DNA from 2 places in the Stenotrophomonas sp. YJH_SMC_16 genome. Region 2 is predicted to be linked to the other one. Evidence: riboswitches for the same ligand, from Rfam matches in the RefSeq annotation. Region 2 holds a riboswitch; the other holds the start of a gene.
The links. A riboswitch is a leader RNA that binds a small molecule or an ion and turns the genes downstream of it on or off. The one in region 2 is predicted to bind glycine.

Region 1: linked by a shared signal. The riboswitch ahead of AC5P6E_RS02665 (trimeric intracellular cation channel family protein) and the one ahead of gcvP (aminomethyl-transferring glycine dehydrogenase) in region 2 are both predicted to bind glycine.

What each region holds. Positions count from the first base shown of each region.
Region 1 covers NZ_JCAFRH010000001.1:600,131-604,324, reverse strand. The annotation lists gene AC5P6E_RS02675 (3-deoxy-7-phosphoheptulonate synthase) at 1-651, shown strand, start outside; gene AC5P6E_RS02670 (hypothetical protein) at 926-1,774, shown strand; gene AC5P6E_RS02665 (trimeric intracellular cation channel family protein) at 1,841-2,458, opposite strand; glycine riboswitch at 2,543-2,646, opposite strand; glycine riboswitch at 2,660-2,749, opposite strand; gene AC5P6E_RS02660 (GIY-YIG nuclease family protein) at 2,790-3,065, shown strand; gene AC5P6E_RS02655 (nuclear transport factor 2 family protein) at 3,210-3,641, shown strand; gene AC5P6E_RS02650 (NAD(P)/FAD-dependent oxidoreductase) at 3,724-4,194, opposite strand, start outside.
Region 2 covers NZ_JCAFRH010000013.1:3,726-7,919, reverse strand. The annotation lists gene gcvP (aminomethyl-transferring glycine dehydrogenase) at 1-2,294, opposite strand, end outside; glycine riboswitch at 2,357-2,459, opposite strand; gene AC5P6E_RS20040 (multidrug effflux MFS transporter) at 2,761-3,987, shown strand; gene AC5P6E_RS20035 (siderophore-interacting protein) at 4,129-4,194, shown strand, end outside.

The DNA.
Region 1 (4,194 bases), on a different contig from region 2:
GTCGAGTTCCTTGACGTGATCTCGCCGCAGTACATCGCCGACCTGGTGGCATGGGGCGCGATCGGCGCACGCACCACTGAAAGCCAGGTGCATCGCGAGCTGGCCTCGGGGTTGTCGTGCCCGGTCGGCTTCAAGAACGGCACCGATGGCAACGTGAAGATCGCCGCTGACGCAGTGGGTGCGGCGTCCAATCCGCATCACTTCCTGTCGGTCACCAAGCAGGGCGGCACCGCCATCGTGTCGACCACCGGCAACCCGGATTGCCATGTGATCCTGCGCGGCGGCAAGCAGCCGAACTACGACGCAGGCAGTGTTGCCGAGGCCTGCCAGGTGTTGGCCAAGGCCAAGCTGCCGGCGCGCCTGATGATCGACGCCAGCCATGCCAACAGCCTGAAGAACCCGGAGAACCAGCCGAAGGTGATCGACGACATCGCCGTTCAGCTGGAAGACGGCGAACAGCGCATCGTTGGCGTGATGATCGAGAGCCATCTGGTCGGTGGCCGCCAGGAACTGGTGGAAGGCCAGCCGCTGGTCTACGGGCAGAGCATCACCGATGGCTGCATCGACTGGGACACCACCGTGACGGTGCTGGAGCGACTGGCCGCGGCCGTGCGTGCCCGTCGCGACGTAAAGGTGTCCGAAGCCGCTTGAGTGCGGCACGTGTGTGGATGGTGGCCAGCGCCTGCGGGGGTGCGGCCGCGATCAGGGCCGGTCGGAGTTGGAGACCGGCCCATCTGCACCGGCGATGCGCCTGGCGCTGCGCATGAGCGACAGCGCCAGGTACATCGCCGGGGTGGTGTGAGACGTAGATCCACGCCATGCGTGGATATCAGCGAGCCACACGGCAGGATTTCGGAAGAGTTGTATGGAGTCCTCCTGCGATTTCGGCCGAAGATGGGGTTCCTCGCCTGACTGGACCCCGCCGATGCGTGTTTTCCCGGATGACAACTTTCTGGATTCAGCTTGTCGGTCGATTTCCGGTGAAGCTGCCAAGGCGCTCGTGAGCTTGAAAGGCGGGCGAATCGCTGAAGATGCCGTATCTGTCATCGAAGACTGGTTTGAGCCGTCCCTCGAGAAGGCGCGCCTGCTGGCGGATCTTGATGAAAGAATCAGGATCCACAGCAGCGAAGGGGACCAGGGGCTGCTGCGGCCTGCGCTGAAGGCCCGGGCGGTGATCGCGGCATCTCCCGAGCCCGCGCCCGATGACTACGAGCCTTCATTCAAAGTAGTGCCTGCGACAACGCTAGGTGGCGACTGGAAATCCGACTGCGAGACCGACTGCGTGATTGTCGATGGTGATCTGATCGCAGACGGCACGCTGATACTGAACGATCTGAGCGAGACGCTCTGCGTGATCGTACTGGGGAGCCTCAGGGCCCGGAATCTCGACTGTGGTGGTTGGGTGTTCGTGCGTGATGAGCTGGAATGCGATCATCTGTACGCGTGCTCACTCAATGATGGGATTCTGTCCGTAGGTGGCAACATCACTGTTCAGACCTTCCTCGAGACCGGCACCTACACACAAGTGGCGGGGCACCTGACCGCTAGCTACCTCGGCAGCACCCACAACTCCATTGACGTGGAGGGCAAAGTGAACTGTCCAGGCTTCGAAAGACGGTCTGATAGCGACTACTTGTGCGAATGGATCGATCCTGTGTTGCTGGAAGCCGACGATTCCGACGGCGATTGGAGATGCGGACGCCAACGGTATCCGTCGGCTGACTATCCAGAGCGGATACGCGCGGGGGGCAGCCCCATGAAGTTCGTGCTCTAGATCTACGCCATGCGTGGATACCGCTCTTCTGTAGCGCCGGGCCATGCCCGGCGAACACGCCATCGTTCAATGCACTTCGTCGTGGTACACGAACTTCGGCATTTCCCAGCGGTAGTGGATCGCCAGCAGGCGCAGCGCGAAGCCGCCGCCGAGGCAGCACAGGATTGCGGTGGCATCGGCCACGCCCCAGTGCAGCAGCAACAGGTAGGCCGCGCCGGTCAGCAGCGCGATGATCGCGTACAGCTCCTTCTGGAAGATGAGTGGTACCTCGTTGCAGAGGATGTCGCGCAGCACGCCGCCGAACGCGCCGGTCAGCATGCCGGCAATCAGCACGATGGGCATCGCATGGCCGGCTTCGCGCGCGATCGAGCAGCCGATCAGGGTGAAGGCGATCAGGCCCAGGCCGTCGAGTACCAGGAAGGTGCGGCGGAAGTGGTGCATCCAACGTGCGACCCAGGTGGCGATCAGCGCCGCGCATACGGTGAAGCCCAGGTACTCGGGATGCTTCACCCAGCCCAGCGGATAGTGGCCGAGCAGGATGTCGCGCAGTGATCCGCCGCCGAGGGCGGTGACGCAGGCGATCATGACCACACCGAACAGGTCCATGCGGCGGCGGCCTGCGGACAGTGCGCCAGTCATGGCCTCGGCGGAAATGGCAATCAGGTAGATGATGGACAGCAGCATGGGACAGGCTCCGGGCGCGGTGGGGCCGGCCATGCGCGACTACCGCCACTGCCTGCGCAATGACGGGATGACGATGACCGGTGCCGCTCCCGCTGTCCTTTTGCCTGAGAGTTCAGCGGCGTAGGCCGCGTGCCCCTTCGGCGGATCGTCCCGGGCGTGCCCGGTGACCTCTCTCCAGCTCGGCGAGTCGAATGCATGGTTGGTGGGATTCCAGCCCACCGGCCTGAGCGATCATGGGAGCCTGCGCCTTCGGCGGGCGCCAGCGCGGCGCCTCTCTCCTGCATTCGGCCGCCAGTATATCCGCTGCAGTGCAGCACGGCATAATCCGGGCATGGCCCCGTCCCTCCGCCCTTGGTTCCTGTACCTGCTCGAATGCCGGGATGGCAGCTATTACGCCGGCATCAGCACCGACGTGGACGCGCGTTTCGCCGCCCACCAGGCCGGCAAGGGCGCGCGCTACACCCGGGCGCGGCCACCGCTGCGCGTGCTGGCCGTGCGCGAGTACCCGGACCGGGCCGCCGCCTCGCGGGCTGAGTGGCAGCTCAAGCAGCAGCCGCGCGAACGCAAGCTGGCCTGGCTGCAGGCACCGGATCCTGCGCTTCTGTAGAGTCGAGCCCACGCTCGGCTTTTGTTGCTGCTGCCTGATGGTGAAGCCGAGCATGGGCCCGGCTCTACAGTAGATCCACGCCATGCGTGGATGGGCGCTTCCAGCCATGCCATGATCGCCCAGCCCTCAGCGCTGGAGACCCGGATGTCCACGACCGCCCTGCTGTTCGCTCTCTCCGCAGCAACGAGCCCCGCCGCCGATCCGGCCACCCTCGCGGCCATCGAAGCCACCTGCCACGATTACGTCGACGGCCAGCTGGAGGCCGACCCGCAGCGCGTCGCCCGCTCCCTGCACCCGGACCTGGCCAAGCGCGCGGTCCTCGGCGATACGCCCGACGAACGCCTGGGCCTGCGCCGGATGTCGAAGGAAGAACTGGTCTCGCTGACGAAGCAGGGCGCGTTGAAGACCCCGAAGGATCAATGGGACCGCCGCTGCACGGTGCTGGACGTGACCGGCAACGCGGCGTCGGTGCGGCTGGAAACGCCGTGGTTTGTCGACTACTTCCACATGGGGCGCTTCGACCAGCGCTGGGTCATCGTCAACGCACTGTGGTACCCGAAACCGAAGGCGCCGTAGAGCCGAGCCCATGCTCGGCTTCTGCAAACCGCGCGAAGTGCAGCCGAGCATGGCTCGGCGCTACAGGAGCATACGTGCGGCCCTAGCGCTTCGGTCGCCGGTCGTCCTGGTCATCACCGAAGATGATGCGCGCGCTGCGCTGGTAGCTCCAGTACGCCACGGCCCAGTTCAGCAGCACCACGATGCGGTTGCGGAAGCCGATCAGGAAGAACACGTGCGCGGCCAGCCAGAACCACCACGCCAGCACACCGGACAGCTGCAGCCGGCCCAGGTGCACGATCGCAGCCATGCGGCCGATCGTGGCCAGGTTGCCGAAGTCTGCGTACTTGAACGGGCCGGGTTCGGGCTTGCCGTGCAGGCGCGCGCGGATCACCTCGGCCACGTACTTGCCCATCTGCTTGGCCGCGGGCGCCACGCCAGGCACCGGCTTGCCGTTGGCCTGGTTCAATACGGCCAGATCGCCAGCCACGAACAGTTCCGGGTGGCCAGACAGGGTGAGGTCGGGTTGCACCTGCACGCGCCCGGCGCGGTCCAGCGGCACCTCCAGCGTGCG
Region 2 (4,194 bases):
TCGCGGCCCATCATCGCGATGTACATCCAGCTGATCGGCAGGATCGAGGCGCTGCCGAAGCTGGCCGCGCTGACCATGCCGACCGGGCCGTTGTCACCCAGCTTGCCCGGCAGGAACGGCGCCAGGTGCTCCTTGACCGCGCACGGGCCAACGCCCGGGCCGCCACCGCCGTGCGGGATGCAGAAGGTCTTGTGCAGGTTCAGGTGCGAAACGTCCGAACCCCACTTGCCCGGCTTGGCCACGCCGACCAGGGCGTTCATGTTGGCACCGTCGGTGTACACCTGGCCGCCGTGCTTGTGGATGATCTCGCAGATCTCCACCACCTCTTCCTCGAACACGCCGTGCGTGGACGGGTAGGTCATCATGATCGCGGCCAGGCGGTCGCTGTACTTCTCGGCGTTGAGGCGGATGTCCTCGACATCGACGTTGCCGTTGGCATCGGTCTTGGTCACCACCACCTTCATGCCGCACATCTGTGCCGAAGCCGGGTTGGTGCCGTGTGCCGAATCCGGGATCAGGCAGATGTCACGGTGATCTTCGCCGCGCGAACGGTGGTAGGCGCGGATCGCCAGCAGGCCGGCGTACTCGCCCTGCGCGCCGGAGTTCGGCTGCAGGCTGACCGCGTCGTAGCCGGTGCATTCGACCAGCATCGCTTCCAGCGTGTCGATCAGTTCCTTGTAGCCCAGCGCCTGGTCGGCCGGCACCAGCGGGTGGATCTGCGAGAACTCCGGCCAGGTCACCGGGATCATCTCGGCGGTGGCGTTGAGCTTCATGGTGCACGAGCCCAGCGGGATCATCGTGCGGTCCATCGCCAGGTCCTTGTCGGCCAGCGAACGCAGGTAGCGCAGCAGTTCGTGCTCGCTGTGGTGGGTGTTGAACACCGGATGGGTCAGGAACGCGGACTGGCGCAGCAGGCCGGCCGGCAGCGCGTCGGCGGTGCTGGCATCCAGCGCGTCGACGTCCAGCGAAGCACCGAACACTGCAGCCACGGCGACGATGTCGGCGCGGGTGGTGGTCTCGTCCAGGCTGATGCCGACCGAGTCGCTGTCAATCGCGCGCAGGTTGTAGCCGGCGGCGCGGGCCTTGGCATGGATCTCATCGGCGTGCACGCCGGTGACATGCAGGGTGTCGAAGAAGTCGCCACCAACCTGCACGCCGGCATTGCGCAGCGCTGCGGCCAGGATCGAGGCCAGGCGATGGGTGCGGCGGGCAATGCGGGTCAGGCCTTCCGGGCCGTGGTAAACGGCGTACATCGAGGCCATCACCGCCAGCAGCACCTGCGCGGTACAGATGTTGGAAGTCGCCTTCTCGCGGCGGATGTGCTGCTCGCGGGTCTGCAGGGTCAGGCGGTAGGCCGGGTTGCCCTGGGCATCGACCGAAACACCGATCAGGCGGCCCGGCATCGAGCGCTTGTAGGCGTCACGGCAGGCCATGAAGGCGGCGTGCGGGCCACCGAAGCCGAACGGCACGCCGAAACGCTGGCTGTTGCCGACCACGATGTCCGCGCCCCATTCGCCCGGGGCGGCCAGCAGGGTCAGGGCCAGCAGGTCGGTGGCCACGGCCACCAAGCCGCCGCGTGCGTGCACGGCATCGACCAGCGCCTTGTAGTCGCCCACCTGGCCGAAGGTATCCGGATACTGCAGCAGCAGGCCGAAGGCTTCCGCTTCCAGCGCTTCGGCCGGGGTGCCGACGCGCAGCACGATGCCCATGGGCTCGGCGCGGGTACGCAGCAGTTCCAGCGTCTGCGGATGCACGGCGTCGTGCACGAAGAAGGTGTCCGACTTGGACTTGGCCGAACGCTTGGCCAGGGTCATCGCTTCAGCAGCGGCGGTGGCTTCGTCCAGCAGCGAGGCGTTGGCGATTTCCATGCCGGTCAGGTCGGCGCACAGGGTCTGGAAGTTGATCAGCGCTTCCATGCGGCCCTGCGAGATTTCCGCCTGGTACGGAGTGTAGGCGGTGTACCAGGCCGGGTTTTCCAGGATGTTGCGCAGGATCACGTTCGGCGTGTGGGTGCCGTAGTAGCCTTGGCCGATGAAGCTGCGCAGCACGGTGTTCTTGTCGGCGATCGCACGGATCTTCGCCAGTGCCTGTACTTCGGTCATCGACTCCGGCAGCGCCAGCGGTGCCGGCGACTTGATCTTGGCCGGTACGATGGCATCGGTCATGCCATCCAGCGACGCGTGGCCGACGACATCGAGCATCTGCGCGATCTCGGCGTCGTTGGGGCCGATGTGGCGCTCGACGAACGCGTTGTGGTGCTCGAGCTCACGCAGGGAAGGGGTGTTCTGGGACATGGCGAAGGATCCGTCAGGAAAGGGCACACGCACGGGCACAAGCCGCCGGTCGGCGGTCTGCGGGGCGCCCCTCTGTCCTTTTGCCTGAGAGTTTAAAAGCGCGGAAAACCGCAGCTTCGTGCCCCTTCGGCGCCGGATCGAACCGGTCTCTCCAGAGTTGTGTTACGGGTGGTATCGGGCCTGAGCGATTACGGGCGTTGCGCCTTCGGCAGCGGTGTTCCGCTTCTCCCACCGTGTTGCCCGCCGATTATAGCCCGTTGCGGGCCCGGCCAGCGGCCGCCGGTCGGTGCCGCCGCGCCTGAATGGCCGATGGCCCGGCCGTGCGTTTTGTGCAGTGCTGCATGGCATCAGGCGCAATCCCCACCTATGATGGGCGGATACCCGAATTCATCTGGCGCCGTCCCCGTTGTTGCGGGACCGGCGCCCGCCGTGCGTGCCCCGCATGGCCCTGCCGGACGCTTCCTCCATGACCGCCGCTGTTGCCCCTTCCACCCGCCGCATGGCCCTGCTGCTTGCCGGCCTGGCCATGTTCGGCCCGTTCTCGATCGACACCATCTTCCCGGCGTTCCCGCAGCTGGCCCAGCGCCTGGCGGTGGACGAAGTGGCGGTGCAGCAGACCATCAGCGTGTACCTGCTGTTCTATGGCCTGATGAGTCTGGCGCACGGCCCGCTGTCCGATGCCTGGGGCCGCAAGCGGGTGATCCTGGGCGGCCTGGTGGTGTTCGTCGGCGCCTCGGTCGGCTGCGCGCTGTCCACCGACCTGTCCACGCTGCTGGCGTTCCGCGCGCTGCAGGGCCTGTCGGCGGGTGTCGGCATGATCGTCGGCCGCGCGGTGATCCGCGACCTGTACCACGGCCACGATGCCCAGCGGCTGATGAGCCAGGTGTCGATGCTGTTCGGCATCGCTCCGGCCATCGCACCGATCATCGGTGGCTGGATCCTGCTCAGTGGCGCCGGCTGGCCGCTGATCTTCTGGTTCCTGGTGGTGTTCGGGCTGGTGCTGTTGGCGGCCACCGCGCGCTTCCTGCCGGAAACCCATGCGGTCGAGGCACGGGTGCCGCTGTCGCCGCGCGTGCTGCTGCGTGACTACGTGCGCATCGGCTTCAACCCGCGCTTCCTGCGCCTGGCGCTGGCCGGCAGCATCGGTTTCGGCGGCATCTTCCTGTACATCTCCTCGGCACCGGTGTTCGTGATGCAGCACCTGCACCTGGGCGAGGGCGGTTTCGCCTGGTTGTTCATCCCCACCATCGGTGGCATGACCACCGGCTCGTTCCTGTCCGGGCGCATGGCCGGGCACACCACGCCCACACGCCAGGTCGCCATCGGTTTCAGCCTGTGCGCGCTGTCGGCGCTGCTGAATGTCGGCTACGTGGCGCTGTCGCCGCAGTTCGTGCTGCCGTGGGCGGTGCTGCCGATCTTCCTGGGCGGCATGGGCATGGCCCTGATCTTCCCGATCCTGGCCTTGGCGGTGCTGGACATGTACCCGCACCAGCGCGGCCTGGCCTCGTCGCTGCAGGCCTTCGTGCAGCTGATGATCAGCACCGTGGTGGCCGGCGTGGTGTCGCCGCTGCTCAGTGCCAGCCCGCTGCACCTGGCGCTGGGCCAGGCCGCGTTCTTCGGCGCCGGATTCGTTTTCTGGTACTGGGAACACCAGCGTGAACGCGCGGCGCAGGCAGCCTGCACGGGCCATTGAGCAGCGCGCAGGGGTAGGGCAGGCCGCGATGCCCGTAACGCTTGCGGCGAGCAACGACCGGACTAGGCTGGGGACTCCAGCCAGCCGGTGCGTGGATGCACGACAGCCAGCCGATCCGATGTCGTTGCATGAGGTTCCCCCATGGCTGCGCAGCAGACCTATCGCCTGTTCGAGGTGGCGCTGAAGGAGCGCCGCGTTCTTTCCCCT